2 regions of the Halomonas sp. RT37 genome follow, and region 2 is predicted to be linked to the other one. Evidence: predicted binding sites of a transcription regulator. Region 2 holds the regulator's gene; the other holds the start of a gene.
What was found. The regulator FNR, encoded in region 2, switches genes on or off when oxygen is low (the NO sensors DNR and NnrR bind a similar motif). The targets are predictions, from matches to a motif close to TTGATNTANATCAA.
Positions count from the first base shown of each region.

Region 1 (11,957 bases), 960 kb from region 2:
TCTGGTCAAGGAGCAGGTGCATGCAACCCAGCGACGTCAAAGCGCTGCTCGAGAGCCGTGTCGACGGCTGTGAATTTCATATCCAGGGTGAAGGCTGCAACTTTCAGGTGATTGCGGTGGGCGAACGCTTCGCCGAGCTGTCACCGGTCAAGCGTCAGCAGGTCATCTATGGTGCGCTGTCCGAGGAAATCGCCTCCGGCGCCCTTCATGCGGTCAGCATCAAGACCTATACCCCCGCACAGTGGCAGGCTGCCGCCGAAAACACCGGAGCCTGATGGTACCGCCTTCATGGACAAATTGATCATTACCGGCAACGGACCCGCCGAGGGCGACGTCTGGGCCAGTGGCGCCAAGAATGCAGCGCTGCCCATCCTGTGCGCCACCCTGCTGTCCGAAGAGCCGGTCACCATCGGCAATCTTCCCCATCTGCAGGACATCACCACCACCCTGGAACTGCTCGGCCACATGGGCGTGCAGGCGGTGATGGGCGAAAAGATGTGCATTCAGCTCAACGGAGCCCAGGTCAGCGATTGCCACGCGCCCTATGAGCTGGTCAAGAAGATGCGCGCCTCGATCCTGGTGCTGGGACCGCTGCTCGCCCACTTCGGCAAGGCCGACGTGTCGCTGCCGGGCGGGTGCGCCATCGGCTCGCGTCCGGTGGACCTGCATATTCGTGGCCTCGAGGCCATGGGTGCCGATATCCGGGTCGAGGGTGGCTACATCCGTGCTACCACGCCGGGCCGCCTCAAGGGGGCGACCATCTTCTTCGATACCGTGACCGTGACCGGTACCGAGAACCTGCTGATGGCCGCGACCCTGGCCGACGGCACCACGGTGCTCGAGAACGCCGCCAAGGAACCCGAAATCGTGGATCTGGCCGAGTGCCTGATCAAGATGGGTGCCGATATCCGTGGTCACGGTACCGACACCATCACCATCGAAGGGGTGGAGCGGCTCCACGGGGCTCGCCACGACGTCATGCCGGACCGTATCGAGACCGGCACCTTCCTGGTCGCAGCGGCGCTCAGCCGTGGCCGCGTTCGGGTGCGTCGTACCCGTGCCGACATTCTCGAGGCGGTGCTGGCCAAGCTCGAGGAGGCGGGGGCCAGGATTACCACCGGTGAGGACTGGATCGAGCTGGACATGGAAGGGCGCAGGCCCAAGGCGGTCAATATCAGGACCGCTCCGTATCCGGCCTTTCCCACCGACATGCAGGCCCAGTTCGTGGCCATGAATGCGGTGGCCGAGGGCTCCTCGCGAGTGGTCGAGACGATCTTCGAGAATCGTTTCATGCACGTGCAGGAGTTGAACCGTATGGGCGCCAACATCGCCCTGGAAGGCAACACTGCCGTCATCGAAGGCGTCGAGCATCTGTCCGGTGCACCGGTGATGGCCACCGATCTGCGCGCTTCGGCCTCACTGGTGATCGCGGCGATGATGGCCAAGGGCGAGACCCTGGTCGATCGTATCTACCACATCGATCGCGGCTACGAATGCATCGAGGAAAAGCTCCACCTGCTGGGTGCTCGGATCAAGCGCGTCCCGGGCTGAGCTTTCTTCGCCCAGCCGGCTCGGACTGCCCGAGCCGGCGCGGGGAAACACGCCACATTGACTTCCAACCCGACAACCGGGCGAGACCATGAGCAAGCAATTGATAGTGGCGCTCTCCAAGGGGCGCATTCTCGACGAGACGCTGCCACTGCTGGCGGATGCCGGCATCCGGCCCGCCGAGGACCTGGGCAAGAGTCGCAAGCTGTTGTTCGACACCAATCTGCCAGACGTCAAGCTGGTGGTGATTCGTGCCACCGATGTGCCGACCTATGTGCAGCTGGGGGCGGCGGACCTGGGGGTGGCCGGCAAGGATGTGCTGCTGGAGCACGGTGCCGAGGGGCTGTATGAGCCGCTGGACCTCAATATCGCGCGTTGCAAGCTGATGACGGCTGGTATTCAGGGTGCCGAGCCCGCCCGTGCCCGGCGTCGGGTGGCGACCAAGTTCGTCAATGTGGCGCGGCGCTATTACGCCGAGCAGGGCATCCAGGCCGAGGTCATCAAGCTGTACGGTGCCATGGAGCTGGCGCCGCTGATGAACCTGGCCGACGAGATCGTCGATATCGTCGATACCGGCAATACGCTGCGTGCCAACGGTATGGAGCCACGGGAACTGATGGCCCATATTAGCACCCGGTTGGTGGTCAATCAGGCCTCGATGACCATCAAGCATGATCAGATCAAACCGCTGTTGCGCCGCTTGAGCGACGCCGTCGAGGCGCGGCGGCAGGCGGCAAGCTGAGCGCACCAGCCAACGGAACCCGAGGGTTCTCAACGTATGGCCAAGACAGAAGCGGAGATTTCCGACATGAGCCAAGACACGCCCCTGGTGGCCCGACTCTCGACCCGAGACGAGGATTTCGAGTCCCGTCTCACCGACCTGCTGGCGTGGGAAGGCGTGTCGGACCATGGTGTCCAGCAGGCGGTCTCCGAGATCATCAGCCAGGTGCGTCGGGAGGGGGATGCCGCCCTGGTGGCGCTGACCTGTCGCCTCGATCGCCTCGAGGCCTCGAGCATGGCGGATCTGACCCTGGGGGCTGATCGTCTCGAGGCCGCCTACGCGTCTCTGCCCGACGACCAGCGTCAGGCGCTGGCCACCGCCGCCGAGCGTATCCGCGTCTACCACGAACGCCAGAAGCCCACTTCCTGGCAGTACACCGAAGACGACGGCACCGTGCTGGGGCAGAAGGTCACGCCGCTGGATCGCGCCGGTATCTACGTGCCCGGCGGCAAGGCCGCCTATCCCTCATCGGTGCTGATGAACGCTGTGCCGGCCCACGTGGCGGGAGTGCGGGAGATCATCATGGTGGTGCCCACGCCCGACGGCGTGGTCAACGATCTGGTGCTGGCGGCGGCGCATCTAGCCGGGGTGGACAAGGTGTTTACCCTGGGCGGTGCCCAGGCCGTGGCGGCGCTGGCCTATGGCACCGAAAGCGTGCCCAGGGTCGACAAGATCGTCGGGCCGGGCAACATCTATGTGGCCACCGCCAAGCGCGCGGTCTTTGGTCAGGTGGGGATCGACATGATCGCCGGGCCTTCCGAGATCCTGGTGGTGTCCGACGGCCAGACTGATCCTGACTGGCTGGCCATGGACCTGTTCTCCCAGGCAGAGCACGACGAAGACGCCCAGGCGATCCTGGTCAGCTGGGACGTGGAGCATCTGGCGGCGGTGGAAGCGTCCATGGAACGGCTGCTGCCGACGCTCGAGCGCGAAGCCATCGCCGGGGCCTCGCTGCGTACGCGCGGTGCGCTGATCGCCTGTCGTGACGAGGGCGAGGCGCTGGAGTTGATCAATCGCATCGCGCCGGAGCATCTGGAGTTGTCGGTGGAGCACCCGGAGCGACTGGCGGAGCAGGTGCGCCACGCCGGAGCCATCTTCATGGGACGCCATACCGCAGAGGCGCTGGGCGACTACTGCGCTGGTCCCAACCACGTGCTGCCGACCTCGGGTACGGCGCGCTTCTCGTCACCGCTTGGCGTCTACGACTTCCAGAAGCGCTCTTCGATCATTCACTGCTCGCCACAGGGGGCGTCTACCCTGGGCAAGACCGCCTCGGTGCTGGCTCGTGGTGAATCGCTGACCGCCCACGCGCGTTCGGCGGAGTACCGCATCAAGGATTGAAGCGACGCAGGGCCGGTGGTCGTTGTGACCGAGCGCCCCCGGCCCCAGACAGGCATCCAGACATGAAAAGGCCCGGAGCAATTCCGGGCCTTTTCATGTCTGGACGGTGGGGCACGCTTGGACACTGCTTCTGCGTTACCCACCTCGGGGTGCGTCTCAGGGGGCTGACTGGCTGCTGCCGGTCTGCTGCGACTGGGATTGGGGCGTGGGGCGCTCGCCGACTTCCAGTTCCACCTCGATCGGCTTGCCGTCGCGGGCGACGCTGACGGTCAGGGTGGTGCCGGGAGCCACCGCAGCGATGTCGCTCATGGTCCGACGCGGATCGATCACCGCGCGACCGTCGACCTCCAGCAGTACGTCTCCGGGTTTCAGTCCCGCCCGGTCGGCCGGTCCCTGGGACACCACGCCGGCGATGATTACCCCGGCTGGCGCCTGCAGGCCGAAGGAAGCGGCCAGTTCCTGGTTCAGCTCCTGGGCCTCGATGCCGAGCCAGCCGCGGATGACCCGGCCGTGGGTGACCAGCTCGTCGAGGATGCTGCGGGCCAGGTTGGCCGGGATCGCGAAACCGATACCCTGGGAGCCCCCCGAGCGGGAGAAGATGGCGGTGTTGATGCCGACCAGGGCGCCGTCGGGGTTGATCAGGGCGCCGCCGGAGTTGCCCGGGTTGATCGCCGCATCGGTCTGGATGAAGTCCTCATAGGCGTTGAGTCCCAGATGGCTGCGACCGGTGGCGCTGATGATGCCCATGGTCACCGTCTGGCCGACCCCGAAGGGGTTGCCGATGGCCAGCGAAACGTCGCCCACCGCGACCTTGCGCGAGTCGGTCAGCTCGATCACCGGCAGGTCGCCGAGATCGATCTTGAGTACCGCCAGGTCGCTTTCGGGATCGGTGCCGATGACCCGGGCCAGGGTCTCGCGGCCGTCGCGCAGCGCCACCTGGACCTGGTCGGCGCCGCTGATGACGTGGTGGTTGGTCAGCACGTAGCCGTCCTCGCTGACGATGACGCCGGAGCCAAGGCTCGAAAGCATGCGTTGGCGCGACGGCACGTCATTGTTGCCGAAGAACTGGCGGAAGAAGGGGTCTGACATCAGCGGGTGGGTTTCCCGTTCCACGACCCGCGAGGAGTAGACGTTGACCACCGCGGGCGCGGCCTTCTCCACCGCCTCGGCGTAGCTCACGGGGCCGCCACGGCGGTCCAGCGGCGCAGCCTCCTTGACCTCGGGGGCAGGACGTTGCGGTGCCTGCTGCTCGGTGGTTGTCGCTGGTGGCGTGGCGGGAACTACCGTCAGGCTGTCACCGCTCGGTGACGGTAGTCTGCCGAGCCGTTCGGGGAAGGCATTGATCAGCACGATGGCGAGCAGAATGCCGATGAAGACCGGCCAGATATAGGTCGAGAGGGTGCGTCGCATGCGGCGATGATCCTTGGCGCTTGGCAGTGAGGCGGTCGCGGGCCGGCGGGGCGGTGCGTACAATGTGCGCCATTGTAGCATCGCCAACCTGATGCTTGTTTGGAGCTATTTCAGGAGATCTCATGATAGACCGCGACGAACTGGTATCGGCCTGCGAGCAGCTGCTGGAGGCCCGGCGCTTCAAGGACTACACCGAGAACGGGCTGCAGGTGGAGGGCGCACGCACGGTCACCCGTGTGCTCTCCGGCGTCACCGCCTGTCAGGCGCTGCTTGACGAGGCGGTGCGCTGGCAGGCCGATCTGGTGCTGGTGCACCACGGCTACTTCTGGAAGAACGAGCCGGTGGCGGTTACCGGCATGAAGCGCCGGCGGCTGTCGACTCTGCTGGCCAACGACATCAACCTGCTGGCCTACCACCTGCCATTGGACGCCCATCCCGAGCTTGGCAACAATGCGACCCTGGCGCAGCGCCTGGGGTGGACGGTGGAGGGAACGCTGGACGCGCCCATGGGCGAAGGGCTTCTGTGGCACGGTCGGCTGGAAAGGCCAATGGGCGTTGCCGAGCTGGCTGCCCAGGTAGGAGCGTCGCTGGCACGCGAGCCGTTGGTGATCGAGGCGCCTGGTACCGACGCGGTGAGTCGAATCGCCTGGTGTACCGGCGGCGCTCAGGACATGATCATCCCGGCCGCCGAGGCCGGTGCCGAGGTGTTCGTTTCGGGCGAGATATCCGAGCGCACAACCCACCTGGCGCGGGAGATGGGGATCCACTATCTGGCAGCGGGTCATCACGCCACCGAGCGCTACGGCGTCCAGGCGTTGGGGGAATGGCTGGCGCAGCGCTTTGGTGTCGAGCACCGCTTCGTCGACATCGACAACCCTGCCTGAGCAGCAAGCGCCATCGACCGCTTGTGTCGCTGCCAACGCCAGAGCCCGCACCAGTGTGCGGGCTCTGTCATGGCGGGGTGGTCAGTAACGTGGCGGGCGCGGTTCTGCGTTCTGGTCGTCATTGGCCTGGCGCAGACCGAAGTCCTCTGACAGGGTGCCGCGGTTGCCGTCGGCGTAGTCCCGCGGAATGGCGATATCATCGCTGGTCTCGCCGGGTTCGCTGGGCGGTGTCACCTCGCCGCCGATGGCCTTGCTGCCAAGCTGGCGCGCCGACTCGTGAAGTTGGCGCTGCAGGGTGAGGGCGTCATCGCAGACCTGCCGGGCCAGGTCGTCCATCTGTTGCAGGTGGTCGTCGACACCGTCTTTCCACTCGGTCAGCTGGCGTTCCCGTTCGGTCAGCTTGAGGCGCAGCCTTTGGGCACTGCGTGCGCCGCCGTTGAGCAGGTGGTAGCCCAGTGCGCCGAGTCCAATTCCGGCCACCAGGCAAGCCGCCGCCAGGATCATGTTGAAGTTGCTTGGTTCCACGTAGTTCTCCCTGAGCTCTTTCGGACGACCCGCGGCCGCCGCCGGCCTGGCCGACGGCCCATTATAGAGGCGTTGGCTCATAAAGGGTCAATGGCCTGGGGCCTCCCTTGTCGTGCTGGCGTGATGCGCTGTTGCCGGTCGCGGCCTGGGACCTGCCATTCCTGTGTGGTCTGCGTATAATGCGGCTCCGAACTTGTTGACAGTCAGGACGCTACATGAGCTCTTCCCCGTCGAGCAGTGGTCGGCCAGAAACTCCGCTGGAACGCTACCGGCGCGACCTCCAACGTGATGATTTCACGGAGGATGCCGCCCAGGCCAATGCCGTGGCGCATCTGCAGCGACTGTATGACGAGCTGGTGGCAGCGCCCAAGGCCAAGGCGCCGGCGGCGGCGCGCGACGGCTGGGCGTCGAAGGTGAAGGGCCTGTTCGGGCGCAAGGAGGAAGAGCAGGAGCCGGCGCTGCCAGCCATCTCCGGGCTCTATTTCTGGGGCGGCGTCGGTCGTGGCAAGACCTACCTGGTCGACACCTTCTACGAAGCGCTGCCGTTTCCCCAGAAGATGCGCACCCATTTCCATCGCTTCATGCAGCGTGTCCACAACGAGCTGGATCACTGCAAGGGCGAGAAGAACCCGCTCCGGCTGATCGCCGGCAAGTTTGCCGAGGAGGCGAGGGTGATCTGTTTTGACGAATTCTTCGTCAAGGACATCACCGATGCCATGATTCTGGCCAATCTGCTCGAGGCGTTGTTCGAGCGCGGTGTGGTGCTGGTCGCCACCTCCAACATCGTGCCGGACGATCTGTACAAGGATGGCCTGCAGCGCTCTCGCTTTCTGCCGGCCATCGATCTGCTCAAGCGCCACTGTGAGGTGGTCAACGTCGATTCCGGCGTCGACTATCGACTGCGGGCGCTGGAGCGCGCCGAGATCTTCCATTCGCCGCTGGACGAGGCGGCGGATCAGGAGCTCGAGCGCAGCTTTCGCGAGATCGCCGGTCAGGCGGGGGAAGAGCAGGTGCCGGTGGAGATCAACCATCGCATCCTCAAGGCGCGTCGACTGCACGAGGACGTGGTCTGGTTCGACTTTCTCGAGCTGTGCGACGGGCCGCGCAGTCAGAACGACTACATCGAGCTGGCTCGCGAGTTCCACACGGTCCTGGTGTCCTGTGTGCGGCGCATGGACGCCGCCACCGACGATCAGGCCAGGCGCTTCATCAACATGGTCGACGAGTTCTACGACCGTGGCGTCAAGCTGTTGATGTCCGCCGAAGCGCCGGCAGAGGCGCTCTATGAGGGTGGCAAGCTGGAGTTCGAGTTCGAGCGCACTCTGTCCAGGCTTCAGGAGATGCAGTCCCGGGAGTACCTGGCGCTGCCCCACAAGCCTTGAGCCGACGGTGATTGCGTGTGTCCGAGGGGGTGACGGCACGCTTTCGCTCATGTAGAATGCGCGCTCGCTCGACCGTTGTGGCGGCATCGTCCGGATTTCCGGGTGCCGCGCAACCAAGAAAAATAGGGATGATCTCTTCGCGGCGTGGTCTCGCTGAACACCTGTCGGGTGTCCAGAACACGACGAAAGGGATCCAACACATCGAATTGGTGATTTCATCCATGAAGACGTTCAGTGCTAAGCCGCAGTCCGTCCAGCGCGACTGGTATGTCGTCGATGCCGCGGACAAGACGCTCGGTCGTCTGGCTACCGAAATTGCTCGCCGCCTGCGTGGCAAGCATAAGCCGGAATACACTCCTCACGTTGATACCGGCGACTACATCGTCGTGATCAATGCCGAGAAGGTTAAGGTCACCGGCAACAAGGCCAGCGACAAGATGTACCATCGTCACACCGGTTACCCGGGTGGCCTGCGTTCCATGACCTTCAGCCAGCTGATCGACCACGCTCCCGAGCGTGTCATCGAAGGTGCCGTCAAGGGCATGCTGCCGAAGGGTCCGCTGGGCCGTGCCATGCACGCCAAGCTCAAGGTCTACGCCGGTTCCGAACATCCGCACGCTGCCCAGCAGCCGCAAGAACTGAACATCTGAGGGGATCTTCGCCATGACACAGCAGTATTACGGTACCGGGCGCCGCAAGACCTCAACCGCGCGCGTCTTCCTCAAGCCGGGCACCGGCAAGATCACCGTCAACAGCCGTGACCTGAACGAATACTTCGGTCGCGTGACTGGCCGCATGGTGGTTCGCCAGCCGCTGGAACTGACCGAGACCCTCGGCCAGTTCGACGTCTATGTCACCGTCAAGGGTGGCGGCGGCAGCGCCCAGGCCGGCGCCATTCGTCACGGCATCACCCGTGCCCTGATGCAGTACAACGAGGACTTCCGTCAGCCGCTGCGTGCTGCCGGCTACGTCACTCGTGACGCACGTGAAGTCGAGCGTAAGAAGGTCGGTCTGCGCAAGGCGCGTCGTCGCCCGCAGTTCTCCAAGCGTTAATCACCCACGCTTGCCGATCAACAACGCCCGGGCCATTGGCCCGGGCGTTGTCGTGTCCGGGGTTCGAAAAATTGTGTGCTGTAGTGCTCTGGTGGTGGGGATCATCGGGTCGCCTGGCGGCGCTTGTTTCCCTCGTTAATCTGTCATCGTCTATGCCTTTTGAGCCGCCCTGTCCCTCAAGGCGAACAGGCACAGTGGTATAAAGTTGTTCCACGTCAATTGTCTGGGGCTTGCGCAGGGGGTCTGGGTCAGCCGGCTTCTTGTGCCGGTGGGGGGGATTTCCTAACATACAATCCACTTGTATCCGTGGTCACGGACATTCAAGGGGCCGTGAAAACAACAACGGATAAAGTCTGATGGGAGAAACCAGATCATGGCAGACAACGGCGTGAACAAAGGGCGACGCCGTTTCCTCGTAGGGGCGACCTCCGTAGTTGGAGCAGTCGGCGCCGTCGGGGTAGCGGTACCCTTTGTGGCTTCCTGGCAGCCTAGTGCCAGGGCTCGGGCGGCGGGTGCGCCCGTTCAGGCGGATATTTCGAAGCTCGAACCCGGGCAGCGAATGACCGTCGAGTGGCGGGGCCGTCCTGTATGGGTCATCAATCGCACGCCGGAGATGATCGAACGTACCGAGGCGTTGACCGACGAGGTGCTGGCAGACCCGGATTCCGCCAAGCCGATGCAGCCGGACTATGCCGGCGGTTCGCTGCGCTCCATTCGGCCCGAGATCGGTGTGCTGGTCGGCATCTGTACGCATCTGGGCTGTTCACCGCTGTTCAAGCCCGAGCCCAACGCCGAAGGCGTCGGTGTCGATGACTGGCCCGGTGGCTTCTTCTGCCCGTGCCATGGTTCGCGCTTCGACCTGGCGGGCAGGGTGTTTCGCAATGTGCCCGCTCCGGTGAACCTGGAAGTTCCACCCTACTACTTTGTCAACGAGTCGGTCATCGTGGTCGGCGAAGACGGGGAGGGCGCATAATGGCGAATCCCAACAAGGCCAAGGCCGAACGCGGTTTCATGCGCTGGGTCGATGATCGCTTCCCCGCCACCCAGATGTGGCAGGAGCATCTGTCCGAGTACTACGCGCCCAAGAACTTCAACTTCTGGTACTTCTTCGGCTCCCTGGCGCTGCTGGTGCTGGTCAATCAGATCCTCACCGGTGTCTGGCTGACCATGAGCTTCAACCCCAGCGCGGAGGGTGCCTTCGCCTCCGTCGAGTACATCATGCGTGATGTCGAGTACGGCTGGCTGATCCGCTACATGCACTCCACCGGCGCCTCGGCGTTCTTCCTGGTGGTCTACCTGCACATGTTCCGCGGCCTGCTCTATGGCTCCTACAAGGCGCCGCGTGAGCTGGTGTGGATCTTCGGCATGGCGATCTACCTGGCGCTGATGGCCGAAGCCTTCATGGGCTATCTGCTGCCCTGGGGACAGATGTCCTACTGGGGTGCCCAGGTCATCATCTCGCTGTTCTCCGCTATCCCGAGTATCGGTCCCGACCTGGCCCAGTGGGTGCGCGGTGACTATCTGATCTCCGGGATCACGCTGAACCGCTTCTTTGCCCTGCACGTGGTGGCGCTGCCTATCGTGATCCTGGCGCTGGTGGTGTTGCACATCATTGCCTTGCACGAGGTGGGGTCCAACAATCCCGATGGCATCGATATCAAGGCCAAGAAGGACGAGACCGGCAAGCCGCTGGACGGCATTCCCTTCCATCCCTACTACACGGTGAAGGATATCGTCGGAGTGGCGGTGTTCCTGTTCGTGTTCTGTGCGGTGATCTTCTACTTCCCGGAAGGCGGCGGCTACTTCCTCGAGAAGCCCAACTTCGAACCGGCCAACCCGCTGAAGACGCCGGATCATATCGCCCCGGTGTGGTACTTCACGCCCTTCTACGCGATCCTGCGCGCCATCACCTTCTCGCTGTTTGGGCTGGACGCCAAGTTCCTCGGGGTTATCTTCATGGGGGCAGCCATTGCGGTGCTGTTCGTGCTGCCCTGGCTCGACCGCTCTCCGGTGCGCTCCATGCGCTACAAGGGCTGGATCTCCAAGGTGATGCTGGTGCTGTTCGCGATCAGCTTTGTCATCCTTGGGGTGCTCGGGGTGCTGCCGCCGACCGGCGCCAGGACACTGCTGGCCCAGATCTGCACCGTGATCTACTTCGCCTTCTTCGTGTTGATGCCCATCTATACGCGGCTGGAGAAGACCAAACCCGTTCCTGAAAGGGTGACTGGCTAATGAAAAAGCAACTGTTCGCACTGCTCTTCGCGCTGGTCCCGCTTTGCTCCTTCGCCGCGGGCGGCGAGGGGGTGCACCTGCGCAGCATGTCGCCGGATCTGGAGAATCAGGCCTCGTTGCAGAACGGGATGAAGCTCTACGTCAACTACTGCATGGGCTGTCATTCCCTGGAGTACCAGCGTTTCTCCCGCGCGGCCGAGGATCTGGGGATGCCCCAGGATCTGGTCGAGGACAATCTGATCTTCTCGCCGGAACTGGGGTACAACGACCAGATGCACAAGGCGATGAGTGCCGAGGATGCCGAGGTATGGTTCGGCAAGGCGCCGCCGGATCTGACCCTGGAGGCCAGACTGCGCGGCACCGACTGGATCTACAGCTATCTGCTGAGCTTCTATCGTGACAGCGAGCGTGCCACCGGGGTCAACAATGTGGTGTTCCCGGCGGTGGGCATGCCCAACGTGCTTGAGCCGCTGCAGGGGGTGCAGGAGAAGGTCTGTGCAGCCTCCGACCATGCGGTCGGTGACGCCGAACTCGATCCGCTGACCGGCAAGTACCAGTCCTGCGAGACCCTGCAGGTGACGTCGCCGGGCAGCATGGAGCCCAAGGAGTTCGAGCAGGCGGTGTATGATCTGACCAACTTCCTGGCCTACGTGGGCGAGCCGTCCAAGCTGCATGCCCAGGCGCTGGGACCGAAGGTGCTGATCTTCATCCTGCTGTTTGGCATCATCGCCTACTTCCTCAAGCGCGAGTACTGGCGAGACATTCACTGACCGATTGGTCCACCATGGCGGGCGCGGGGTC
Region 1 is NZ_CP098827.1:1,730,540-1,742,496, forward strand. It holds gene NFG58_RS07520 (BolA family protein) at 21-275, shown strand; gene murA (UDP-N-acetylglucosamine 1-carboxyvinyltransferase) at 289-1,551, shown strand; gene hisG (ATP phosphoribosyltransferase) at 1,640-2,290, shown strand; gene hisD (histidinol dehydrogenase) at 2,357-3,670, shown strand; gene NFG58_RS07540 (Do family serine endopeptidase) at 3,827-5,080, opposite strand; gene NFG58_RS07545 (Nif3-like dinuclear metal center hexameric protein) at 5,203-5,964, shown strand; gene NFG58_RS07550 (DUF1043 family protein) at 6,046-6,489, opposite strand; gene zapE (cell division protein ZapE) at 6,705-7,871, shown strand; gene rplM (50S ribosomal protein L13) at 8,093-8,521, shown strand; gene rpsI (30S ribosomal protein S9) at 8,535-8,924, shown strand; gene petA (ubiquinol-cytochrome c reductase iron-sulfur subunit) at 9,298-9,897, shown strand; gene NFG58_RS07575 (cytochrome bc complex cytochrome b subunit) at 9,897-11,156, shown strand; gene NFG58_RS07580 (cytochrome c1) at 11,156-11,926, shown strand.
Region 1: a site for FNR is predicted at 9,130-9,143, ahead of petA (ubiquinol-cytochrome c reductase iron-sulfur subunit). Genes of this name have one in related genera too.

Region 2 (11,957 bases):
CCAGCGAGGTGAATTCGCCGATCAGCTGATAGAAGCCATAGGCCATGGCCAGGATCACGGCGATGGTAATGCGCCGTGCCCGCAGGACCAGGCGTCCGTAGTCGCGGGCCTTGGTGTCGAACCAGCGCATGCGGAACAGCGCCGGGATGACGATCTCGTTGGAGATCATGATCGAGACCGCCACGGCGGCGACGATGACCATGCCGGTGGCGGCGGAGAAGCCGCCGATAAAGGTCAGCAGGGCCAGCCAGCTCTGGTTGGCGGCCATCGGCAGCGACAGCACATAGGTATCGGGTGATACGTCGGTGCCGGCGAAGATGGTCAGGCCGGCGGCGGCCAGCGGCAACACGAAGAAGGCGAACAGCACCAGGTACAGCGGGAACATCCAGCGCGCGCGGGCGGCGTCGTCGCGGTGGGTGTTCTCCACCACGGTGACGTGAAACTGACGCGGCAGACACAGGATCGCCAGCATGGCCAGCAGTGTCTGGGCCCAGAAGCTCTGGCCGAAGTCCTGCTGGGCCAGTTGCCGCTGCAGCTGCAGGTGGGTGTCGGCCCGGGTCATCAGGTCCTGCAGGCCATCGAACATGCCCCAGGTGACGTAGGCGCCGAGGATCAGGAAGGCCACCAGCTTGACCAGCGACTCGAAGGCCACCGCGTGGATCAGGCCCTCGTGGTGCTCGGTGGCGTCGGTATGGCGGGTACCGAACAGGATGGCGAAGATCGCCATGACGATGGCCACATAGAAGGCGGTGTCACCGAACAGCGGCGCCTGGGTGATGTCGGAGGCGTCGGTGAGCACGGCAAAGGACGTGGACACTGCCTTCAACTGCAGGGCGATGTAGGGCAGGGTGCCGATCAGCGCGACCAGGCTGGCGAAGGCCGCCAGAGACTGGGTCTTGCCGTAGCGAGAGGCGATGAAGTCGGCGATCGAGGTGACGTTCTGATGCTTGGCGACCCGCACCATCTTGGCCAGTACCGGCCAGAACAATAGAAGCGTCAGCACCGGACCGACGAAGATGCTGGCGAACGACCAGCCGGAGGTCGCCGCCTGGCCCACGGCGCCGTGGAAGGTCCAGGAGGTGCAGTAGATCGCCAGCGCCAGGCTGTAGACCAGCGGGCGACGATGGCTGGCCCCCAGGTGGCGTGCACGACGATCGCCGCGCCAGGCGATGGCGAACAGCACGGCGATGTAGAGCAGTGAAACAGCGATCAATAGCCAACCGGCAAACATGGGCACCTCCTCGACGTCAGCGGCCATTCTAGGGCATTGGCGGCCTGCTCGGCAGGGGCGCAGGGTGGTTGACTCGATTCGGGCGCCTGAAGCGCGAAGCATTGACGGAATTTTGCGCCATCAAGGGAAAGGCATTGCCTGGTCTCAAGGCCTTGAATCGCGACTAAGGTGGATTGCACCTTTGTAGTGATAGACCATCGGCTAATATTCCAGGAATGTTTGTAAGTTGCTGAAATATTTAATGTAATGGTTTTCTTGGTGCGGTGCATTTATGCTTTTCGACTAAAGTTATCGTTCCAGGAAAGGCCATTTTGTCTAGTCTGCTTCTCGAGCCTTTGTGTCGTCTTTGCGGCGGCATTTGGCGATCAAACCACTTCTTGAGGGTAGCCTTATGCTAGACAAGAGCGCACAGGCCTACTGGAAACGAAACATACGAACCATCCTCGGCTGTCTGGCCGTATGGTTCATCGTCTCCTATGGCTTCGGCATTCTGCTGGTGGATGTACTCAACAATATCCAGTTCTTTGGCTTCAAGCTCGGCTTCTGGTTTGCACAGCAGGGATCCATCTACACCTTTATCGTGCTGATCATTTTCTATGCCTGGAAGATGAACAAGCTCGATGAAGAGTACGACGTCCACGAACAGTGACACCCGCAAAATAACGTCAATGAACGGGAATTGATTCCATGGATGTACAACTACTTACCTATATATTTGTAGGGGCGTCCTTCGCGCTCTACATCGGTATCGCGATCTGGTCGCGTGCCGGGTCTACCAAGGATTTCTACGTCGCCGGCGGCGGCGTCCACCCTGCCGCCAATGGCATGGCTACCGCGGCAGACTGGATGTCGGCGGCCTCTTTCATCTCCATGGCGGGTCTTATCGCCTATCTGGGTTACGACGCCTCGGTCTACCTGATGGGCTGGACCGGTGGCTACGTCATGCTGGCCATGCTGCTGGCGCCTTACCTGCGCAAGTTCGGCAAGTTCACGGTGCCGGACTTTATCGGTGACCGTTACTACTCGAATATCGCCCGTACCGTGGCGGTCATCTGCGTTATTTTCGTGTCCTTTACCTATGTCGCCGGTCAGATGCGCGGCGTCGGTATCGTCTTCGCCCGTTTCCTCGAAGTCGAGGTCAATCTGGGCGTGGTCATCGGCATGGTCATCGTGTTCTTCTACGCGGTGCTCGGTGGCATGAAGGGCATCACCTACACCCAGGTGGCCCAGTACTGCGTGCTGATCACCGCCTTCATCGTGCCGGCGGTGTTCCTGTCGATCATGATGACCGGCCACGTGCTGCCGCAGACCGGGCTCGGTGCCACCTTCGTCGATGCCGCCGGCAACGACAGCGGCCAGTACATTCTCGATCGTCTCGACGGTCTGCTGACGGATCTGGGCATCACGCCCTACACCGACGGCAGTCAGCCGATGATCAACGTGTTCTTTATCACCGCAGCCCTGATGTGCGGTACCGCGGGTCTGCCCCACGTCATCGTGCGCTTCTTCACCGTGCCGCGGGTGCGTGACGCCCGGGTCAGCGCCGGCTGGGCGCTGGTGTTCATCGCACTGCTCTACACCACCGCTCCGGCGGTCGGCGTGTTCGCCCGCACCAACATTATCGAGACGGTACACGAGACCAGCTACGAAGAGGCACCGGCCTGGTTCAAGAGCTGGGAAGGCGTGGGCCTGATCGGTTGGCTCGACAAGAACGACGACGGTCGTGTGCAGATGGGGCCGGGCGCGCCGTTCGAGGGCAAGCCGACCTTCGAAAGCGGCCCGCTGGAAGAGGAAACTCCCGGCGAGCACGGGCAGCGGGTGGTGACCAATACGCCTACCGACAGCCCCAACGAGGTCTATATCGACCGCGACATCATCGTGCTGGCCAACCCCGAGATCGGCGGCCTGCCGGCCTGGGTGATCGCCTTGATGGCCGCCGGTGGCGTGGCCGCGGCGCTGTCCACCGCAGCCGGTCTGTTGCTGGTGATCTCGGCGGCGGTGTCCCATGACCTGATCAAGAAGCAGATCAATCCCAACCTCAGCGAGAAGGGGGAGCTGCTGGCGGCGCGTAGTGCTGCTGCGGTGGCGGTGGTGGTAGCCGGCTACTTCGGCATCAACCCGCCGGGCTTCGTGGCCCAGGTGGTGGCCTTTGCCTTCGGTCTTGCTGCCTCGTCCTTCTTCCCGGCGATCCTGCTTGGCATCTTCGACAAGCGCATGAACCGCGAAGGGGCCATCGTCGGCATGGTGCTGGGTCTGAGCTTCACTTTCATCTACATCGTCTACACCAAGTTCATCAACACCGATCCTTCGATCTGGTGGTTCGGCATCTCGCCGGAGGGTATCGGTACCCTCGGCATGATCCTCCACTTCGTTGTGGCCTTCGTGGTCTCGCGGGCAACCGCGGCACCGCCGGAGCACATCCAGGAACTGGTGGAGAACGTGCGTGTGCCGAGAGGCGCGGGTGAGGCCCACGCTCACTAGAGCGGGCCATCAGGCAGGGGCGTCGGCCCACCATCCGTCGCCCCTTGCCAGACGACAACACTCCCCGACCCCGGCCTCGCCGGGGTCGGTCATGGAGCAGACATGATCGACATCGACTTCACTCATCCACCGTTTTCATTGCTCGACGAGGCCGAGCGCGAGCGGGTCCTGGGCGGGCTGGATATCGCCTACTACGGGCGGGATGACGTGATCCTCGATGCAGGGCAGTCCGGCGAGTTCGTCTTTGTGATCCACAAGGGCGAAGTCGCCGAACTGGACCCGGCCGAGGGCCCCGCCGGGGGGCGCATCGGCCACTACACAGGGGGCGATCTGTTCGGTGCCATCAGCGTGATCAACGGCCAGAGCCGTTACCGCTTCGTCGCCGAAGAAGAAAGCCTGTGTTACCTGATGCCGCACACCTTGTTTCTGTCGCTGTGCGAGAACAACGCCGCCTTCTCGGACTACTTTCACCAGCGCCTGATCAGCAAGACGCGCTTGCTGGCCGAACGTCGCGCCGAGGGCGGGGTCACCCTGGCCGGATTCATGCTCGCCCGGGTGAACGAGTGCATGCGTGAACCGCTCAAGGTCGGCTCGACGACATGCATTCGCGACGCCGTGCTGACCCTCAAGGACAAGGGCGCCGACAGCCTGCTGGTCGAGACGCCCGATGGTCCTGGCATGCTGACCAAGACCGACCTGCTCGAGGCCCTGGTGCTGGAGGGGTGCGACGGTAATGCCGAGGTCGGTGGCATCGCTCATCTGTCGCTGGTGACGGTGAACGAAAGCCAGTACCTGTTCGAGGCACTGATCGAGATGACCCGCCACAAGGTGGCCAGGGTGGTGGTGCTTCAGGGCCAGCGGCTGATCGGTGTCGTGGAGCTGACCGATGTGCTCAGCTTCTTTTCCAGCCGCAGCTACGTGGTCAGCCTGCAGGTCGAGCAGGCGACGACCCTGGCCTCGCTCAGCGAAGCAAGTCAGCGTGCGCCGGAGCTGGTCGAGGCGCTGATGGCCCAGGGGGTACGCATGCGCTTCGCCATGGGCATGCTGTCGGCGCTCAATGGGCGCATCATCAGCAAGGCCTGGCACTTCTCGATGCCGGCCCCTCAGCGCGAGCGCGCCTGTCTGCTGGTGCTCGGCAGCGAAGGGCGCGGCGAGCAGATCCTGAAGACCGACCAGGACAATGCGCTGATCCTGGCCGATGACCAGCAGTGGGACGAGCTCAGCGCAGATACCGCGCGGTTCACCAGCGTGCTCGACGATCTGGGCTATCCGCGCTGCCCGGGCAACATCATGGTCTCCAACCCCCAGTGGGTCGGCACCCTTGCGCAGTGGCGCGCGCGCATTCGTCGCTGGGTCAGCGAACCCGACGGAGAAAGCCTGATGCGTCTGGCAGTGCTTGCCGACGCCTCGGGGGTGGCCGGTGACTTTGCCCTGGTGGACCGACTCCACGACGTGCTGATCGAAGAAACACGGGGCAATGAACTGTTGCTGACCCATCTGGCGAGGGGGGTGTTGCGGTTCTCGACGCCCTTGACCCTGTTTGGAACGCTGAAGAAGCCCGAGCACGGCGTCGACATCAAGAAGGGTGGCATCTTTCCTATCGTCCATGGTGTTCGCACCATGGCACTGGAGTGCGGGCTGCGCGAGACCTCGACCCACGACCGGCTGGCGGCGCTGGCGTCACTCGGGCGCATCGAGCGGGTGGTGGCGGAGGATCTCGGCGAGGCGTTGTCGCTGTTCTGTGAGCTGCGGCTTCGGGCGCAGCTGGCCTACCGGCGCGACGATGCCCGGGCCACGGACGCCCCGGACAGAGTGGTGGTTCAGTCGCTCAATTCGCTGGAGCGGGACCTGCTGCGCGAGGCGCTGCATCTGGTCAAGGAGTTCAAGGCCAGCCTGTCCCACCGCTATCACCTGGAGTATGCATGAGTGTCGAGGCAGCCCCCCAGGGCAAGCTGCCTTGGCGTCAATGGTTTCGCTTGGGAGAGTACCCGATGCTGAGAGCGATCAGGCGTGTGGCCGACAGGCGTCGGCAGGCCGATGGCGATTTCGCCTGGCTGTTCAATCCCTATACCGGCGATGAGCTGGTGTCCCTGGACTGCGAAACCACCGGTCTGGATACCCGTCATGCGGAGCTGGTGTCCATCGCTGCGGTGCGCATCCGTGACGATCGCGTCTTGACCAGCGAGTCGCTGGACCTGCGGCTCGCGCGTCCTGCCAGTCTGAGTGGTGACTCCATCTGCATCCATCGCCTGCGAGGGGTCGACCTGGAAGGCGGCCTCGAGGTACGCGAGGCCTTGACGACGCTGCTGGAATTTATCGGCAATCGCCCATTGGTCGGCTGGTGTATCGACTTCGACCTGGCCATGCTGGATCGCTACCTGAAGGCGGAGTTTGGCTTCTCGCTGCCCAACGCCACCATCGACGTGGCCCAGCAGTACCGCAAGCGGCTGCGCCGAAGTCACCCGGAAATCGAGGTGCAGCCGACCTTTGAACAATTGGCAGAGCGACTTGGAGTCCCGATCATGGGACGCCATACGGCCCTGGGCGACGCCGTCACCACGGCGCTGATGCATCTGCGCCTGGAGAGCGGGGCACTCACGGCGCCATCGCGCTGACCCGGTGCCGTCATCCGCGCTGACCCGGTGCCGCCCGCACCGGCAACCATTCACCTGCAAGGAGATCCTGTCATGAGTCTGCACGCCATGTTGACCCTTCTCGAGCCCACGCTGCTGGCGCTGGGCCTGGTCTCGGTGCTGGTGGCCTACCTCCAGTACTATCGCCGTACCCGGGACCTGTGGGGCATGGTCAAGTTCTGGGAGAAGCGCCTGACCCTGACCGTGCGCGAGTTTGGCTGGCAACGTGCCGGCATCCTGCTGCTGTTGCTGGGCGTGGTGGTGCGCTATCTGCTGGCGCTGAACGTCGTCTAGGGCTTGTCTGAAAAGTGCCTGCGCTCGGTAATACGGCGTTAAAAATCGGCTGGTGCGCCAGCCCGGTCAAAATGCTCATTTACACCCCGTAAACTGCGCTTTCTCACCGATTTTTGCCTTGTCTAACCTTCGCTCGTCGACTTTTCGGACAGCGCCTAGGGCCTGGCTGACAGGCACTTGCGTTCTTCGACTTGCCAGGCCAGACCAGGCCACGACGCGCAAGAGCGCCACTACGGCGGTGTCGTCCTTGGCGGTTTCCGATGTGCCGCCGACGAAAAGCCCCTGCCGTATTGTCCTCGTCGGGGTAAGCGGTCGCTGACCTCTTCGCCACTAAAGCGTCCGGATGGTAGACTGGCGCCTCTTTCATTTTCAGCCGTGATGTCCCGCTCCCATGTCGCCACAGTCCGCCTCCGCCACCCTGTTCGATCCCCGTACCCCCGAGGATGACCATCTCTCGATCGATGCCGGCGTCAGCCCGGCCGACCCTGCTGCGGGTGGCGATCAGACGGAAGCCCAAGTTCAGGCCAAGGCACGGCGTGAATTCAACAAGCTGCAGAAGCGCCTGCGCCGCCAGGCCGGCAACGCCATCATCGACTACGGCATGATCCAGGAAGGCGACAAGATCATGGTGTGTCTGTCTGGTGGCAAGGACAGCTACACCATGCTCGAGATCCTGCGCAGCCTTCAGCGCAACGCGCCGGTCAACTTCTCGCTGGTGGCGGTGAATCTGGATCAGAAGCAGCCGGGCTTTCCGGAGCATGTGCTGCCGAACTATCTGGACAGCATCGGCGTGGACTACCACATCCTCGAGCGCGACACCTATTCGGTGGTGAAGGAGAAGACGCCGGAGGGCAAGACCACCTGCGCGCTCTGCTCACGCCTGCGGCGCGGCTCTCTCTATGGCTTCGCCGAGGAGATCGGGGCGACCAAGATCGCTCTGGGCCACCACCGCGAGGACATTCTCGAGACGCTGTTTCTGAACATGTTCTTCGGTGGCAGCCTCAAGGCGATGCCGCCCAAGCTGCTCTCCGACGACGGCAAGAACATCGTCATCCGTCCGCTGGCGTACTGCCGCGAGGCCGATATCCAGGCCTACAGCGAGGCGATGGAGTTCCCGATCATCCCGTGCAACCTGTGTGGTTCCCAGCCCAACCTGCAGCGCCAGGTGGTCAAGGAGATGCTGGCCGAGTGGGAGGTCAAGCATCCCGGGCGCCTCGAGAGCATGTTCAAGGCGGTGACCAATGTGGCGCCGTCGCAGCTGGCGGATCGGCAACTGTTCGACTTCGAGGGGCTGGAGGCCGTACAGGCCGAACGCCAGGCCCGGCGCATCGACGTGGTGGATGCCGGCTGATCTCGCCAGCAGCGAATGTGCATGATGCCATGACAGCGAAAGAGGCCGCATCTCCGGATGCGGCCTCTTTCTTGTCACACGCCATCTATTACGCTTTGCTTTCCAGATCCTGGATACCGGGCCCTGCCGGCCAAGCCCGGCACACTGCCGCCAGGCCCGCTCAGGTAACTTCGGTGTCGGCCAGGGTCGACAGCGCGGTCAGGTCGAGGATATTGACCTCACGTCCCGATACCGCCACCAGATCCTGCTGCTGGAAACGCCCGAGGATACGGCTGACCGTTTCCACCGCCAGCCCCAGGTGATTGCCGATGTCGGCGCGGGACATGGACAGGCGGAAGCTGAACGGTGAATAGCCGCGGCGGCGGAAGCGGTCCGACAAGCCGAGGAAGAAGCAGGCCAGGCGCTGATCGGCGGTCTTGCGTGACAGCAGCTGCATCATCCGGCGGTCTTCTCGCAGCTCCTTGCTCAGGGTGCGAAACAGCTGGGCACGCAGCTCCGGTAGGGTCTGGGTCAGCGCATCGAGGCGGTCGAAGGGAATCTCGCACACCGTGGTGGTCTCCAGCGCCACCACGCTGCCGGGATAGCGGCCGTCGTCGATGCCATCCAGGCCAACCAGTTCACTGGGCAGGAAGAAGTTGGTCAACTGAGCTTCGCCGCTGCCTTCGGTGGTGATCTGCTTGAGACTCCCCGATCGGACCGCGAAGACGCTGGTGAAGCGATCTCCCTGCTCGACCAATCGTGTGCCTTTCTTGATCGGCGGGTGACGACGGATGATGGAATCGAAGCGCTCGAGGTCGGCGGTCTCCAGCGACAGCGGAAGGCACAAGGAACTCAGGCTGCAGGACTCACAGCGAGTCTCATGCAGCATGGGACGCCGCCGATCTTGGGCCGTAGGACTCATTCGCAGCTCCTGTGGATCTGGGATCGATATTGACTGGGCCATGGGGAGAACAGACGTCGCCCGTACAGCACGTTGATGGCACTATTCTACACCCTCAGATCAGCTAAAAGTGGCGTCTACCTCTTTAGGATTAATAACTTAGAGGTAGGATGCGTCATTGATGCAGCCCAGTCCAAAGTTGCCAGACGGCAAAGGCGATGATCATGCCAGCGGCGACAAGGCGTGTTGCCCGATGCGCCAGCAGGGCCTGCATTTGTCTGGCGGCGAGGCCCGTCACCACCAGCGCCGGAAGCGTGCCAAGACCGAAGCTCGCCATTAGCAGTGCGCCCTCGAGGGGCTCGGCCCGTGCCAGGCTCCAGGCCAGCATCGAGTACACCAGGCCACAGGGCAGCCAGCCCCAGATGGCGCCCAGCGCCACCGCCTGGGGCAGACGCACCACCGGCAACAGGCGTCTGCCTGCGGGTTCCAGGTACCTCCAGAGGTGACGTCCCAGTGCCTCGACGTGACGCAGGCCTTTCCATAGATCGGCAATGTAAAGCGCCATCAGGATCAACATCAGGCTGGCGACGATCTGCATCAGGCCACGCAGGGTCGGCGAAAGGCCGATCACCGAACCCAGGGTGGCAACCAGAGCGCCCGCCACACAGTAGCTAGTGATACGACCTACATTGTAGCCGAGCACAAGTGTGCTCACCCGCCAAGGTTGACGCATGCTGGGGGGGATGGCAAAGGTCAGGGCGCTCATGATACCGCCGCACATGCCAATACAGTGTGCACCGCCGAGCAGGCCAAACACGAAGGCCGCCATCATGGGGGGCAGTTCCAGGCCGGTAGGGTTCACTCAGGCCCTCTGGACGATGGATCACGCTCGGATGTCTGCGCAGGCGTTTCGGAAGAGGAAGCGCCGTCATCGGCACCGCGAGTGTCGTCCTCATCCTCGAACAGGATGCGATAGGCGGGGCCTTCGAGGTCCTCGAACTGGTCGTTGCGCACCGCCCAGAAGAAGGCCCAGACCGCCAGGCCCAGCAGGATCAACGACAAGGGTATCAACAGGTAAAGGATGCTCATGGGCCGGGGCTTGCGGTGACGGGTGAAGGCGTCGCGGTCGGCCTGGTGCGTCCGCGCCGCAGACGCAGGGCATTGCCGATGACCAGCAACGAGCTGAGTGACATGCCGATGGCGGCAAGCCATGGGGGCACGAAGCCCAGAGCCGCTGCGGGCAGCGCCACGACATTGTAGAGCACCGACCAGGACAGATTCTGGCGAATGATGCGACGGGTCTGGCGGGCCACCTCGATGGCTTCGACGATACCCGTGAGCGGTTCGCCCAGCAATACCAGATCGGCGCGGGTGCGGGTGAGGTCGCTGGCCCCGGCCATGGCGAGGGCAAGGTCGGCGCCCGCCAGTACCGGCACGTCATTGATGCCATCACCGACCATGGCCACCTTTTCGCCCTGCGCCTGCCGCGCCTTCAAGTGCCCGAGCTTGTCCTCGGGGGAGGCCTCGCCACGCCACTGATCGACGCCCAGCGTGCGGGCCAGCTGGCCAACGTTGACGGCGCGGTCGCCCGACAGGATCTCGATGGCAAGCCCCCGCTGGGCGAGGGCGGCGAGGGTCTCGGCGGCGTCGTCACGGGGCTGATCGTCGAGCTTGAACCAGGCCTGGGGCTTGCCTTCGCAGGCCAGCAGCAGCCAAAGCCCTGCGCCAGGGAGCTCAGTAGCGGGTTGGCCCAGGCAGGCAAAACGCGGCTGGCCCAGTCGCCAGCGCCGGCCGTCGATCACGCCTTCCACGCCCTGACCCGGGTGATTGCGCAGTTCGCTGGCCTGGCAGCTGGCGTCGCGCCAGGCAGCGAAGGCACGGGCGATGGGGTGCTCCGAGCCGGTCTCCAGTGCCGCCGCCAGGGCCAGATGCCGGCGCTTGGTGGCAGGGTCCATCTCGCCATTGTTGGCGCTTCCTTCGGCGTCGCTCAGCGGCCGGTGTTCGGCGAGTTGCATGCGACCCCGGGTCAGGGTGCCGGTCTTGTCGAAGACGACGCGATCGAGGCAGGCCAGGGTCTCCAGCGCATCGGCTCGGGTCACCAGTACCCCGGCACGTCTCAGCCGGCCGTGGGCCACGGTCAGGGCTGTGGGGGTCGCCAGCGCCAGGGCGCAGGGGCAGGTCACCACCAGTACCGACAGGGTGATCCACAGGCTGCGGCTAGGATCGATCAGGCTCCAGACCAGCGCCACCAGGGCGGTGATGACCAGCAGGTTCAACACGAAGCGATGGGCCACCTGCTCGGCCAGGCGGGCGATACGTGGACGATGGGCGAAGGCACGGTCGGTGAGATCGAGAATGCCGGCGGCGCGGGTGTCGTCGCCGACGCGGGTGACCATCACTTCGATCGGGCTGTCCATGCACAGGGTACCTGCGTGCACGGTATCTCCCTGGCGACGCAGGCAGGGCAGCGATTCGCCGGTCAGCAGCGACTCGTCGATCTGGGCCAGGCCCGAGGTCAGGTTGCCGTCCGCGGGGATCTGGGCGCCGGGGCTGACCCGAACCCGGTCACCCGGGACCAGCCGACTGGCGGGGATGACGCGTTCATCGCCATGCTCGTCGAGGCGCACCGCGGCACTCGGCAGCGCGCTGGCCATGGCATTGCCGCTACGGCCGTAGTGGGTACGGGCGCGAGACTCCAGGTAGCGTCCGAACAGCAGGAAGAAGGTGAACATGCTGACCGAGTCGAAGTAGCGATCACCGGAGTCGCTCACGACCGACCAGGTGCTGGCGACGAAGGCCCCACCGATGGCCAGGGCCACCGGCACATCCATGCCCAGCACGCGGGTTCGCAGATCGCGCAGGGCGCCGACGAAGAAGGGTTGGGCCGAGTACAGTACCACCGGAGTGGTCAGCGCCAGCGATAGCCAGGCAAACAGACGCTCGAACTCGCTACTGAGATCACCGCCGTCGACGTAGTGCGGGATGGAAAACATCAGCACCTGCATCATGCCGACGGCCGCCACGATCAGGCGTCTTATCATCTGGCGCGACTGTTGCTTGAGCCGCTGCTGAGCCTGGTCCGGCTCG
Region 2 is NZ_CP098827.1:768,626-780,582, forward strand. It holds gene NFG58_RS03490 (NahK/ErcS family hybrid sensor histidine kinase/response regulator) at 1-1,231, opposite strand, end outside; gene NFG58_RS03495 (DUF4212 domain-containing protein) at 1,623-1,880, shown strand; gene NFG58_RS03500 (sodium:solute symporter family protein) at 1,919-3,712, shown strand; gene NFG58_RS03505 (DUF294 nucleotidyltransferase-like domain-containing protein) at 3,815-5,638, shown strand; gene NFG58_RS03510 (3'-5' exonuclease) at 5,635-6,327, shown strand; gene NFG58_RS03515 (hypothetical protein) at 6,400-6,639, shown strand; gene ttcA (tRNA 2-thiocytidine(32) synthetase TtcA) at 7,031-7,990, shown strand; gene fnr (fumarate/nitrate reduction transcriptional regulator Fnr) at 8,151-8,891, opposite strand; gene NFG58_RS03530 (sulfite exporter TauE/SafE family protein) at 9,046-9,732, opposite strand; gene ccoS (cbb3-type cytochrome oxidase assembly protein CcoS) at 9,729-9,959, opposite strand; gene NFG58_RS03540 (heavy metal translocating P-type ATPase) at 9,956-11,957, opposite strand, start outside.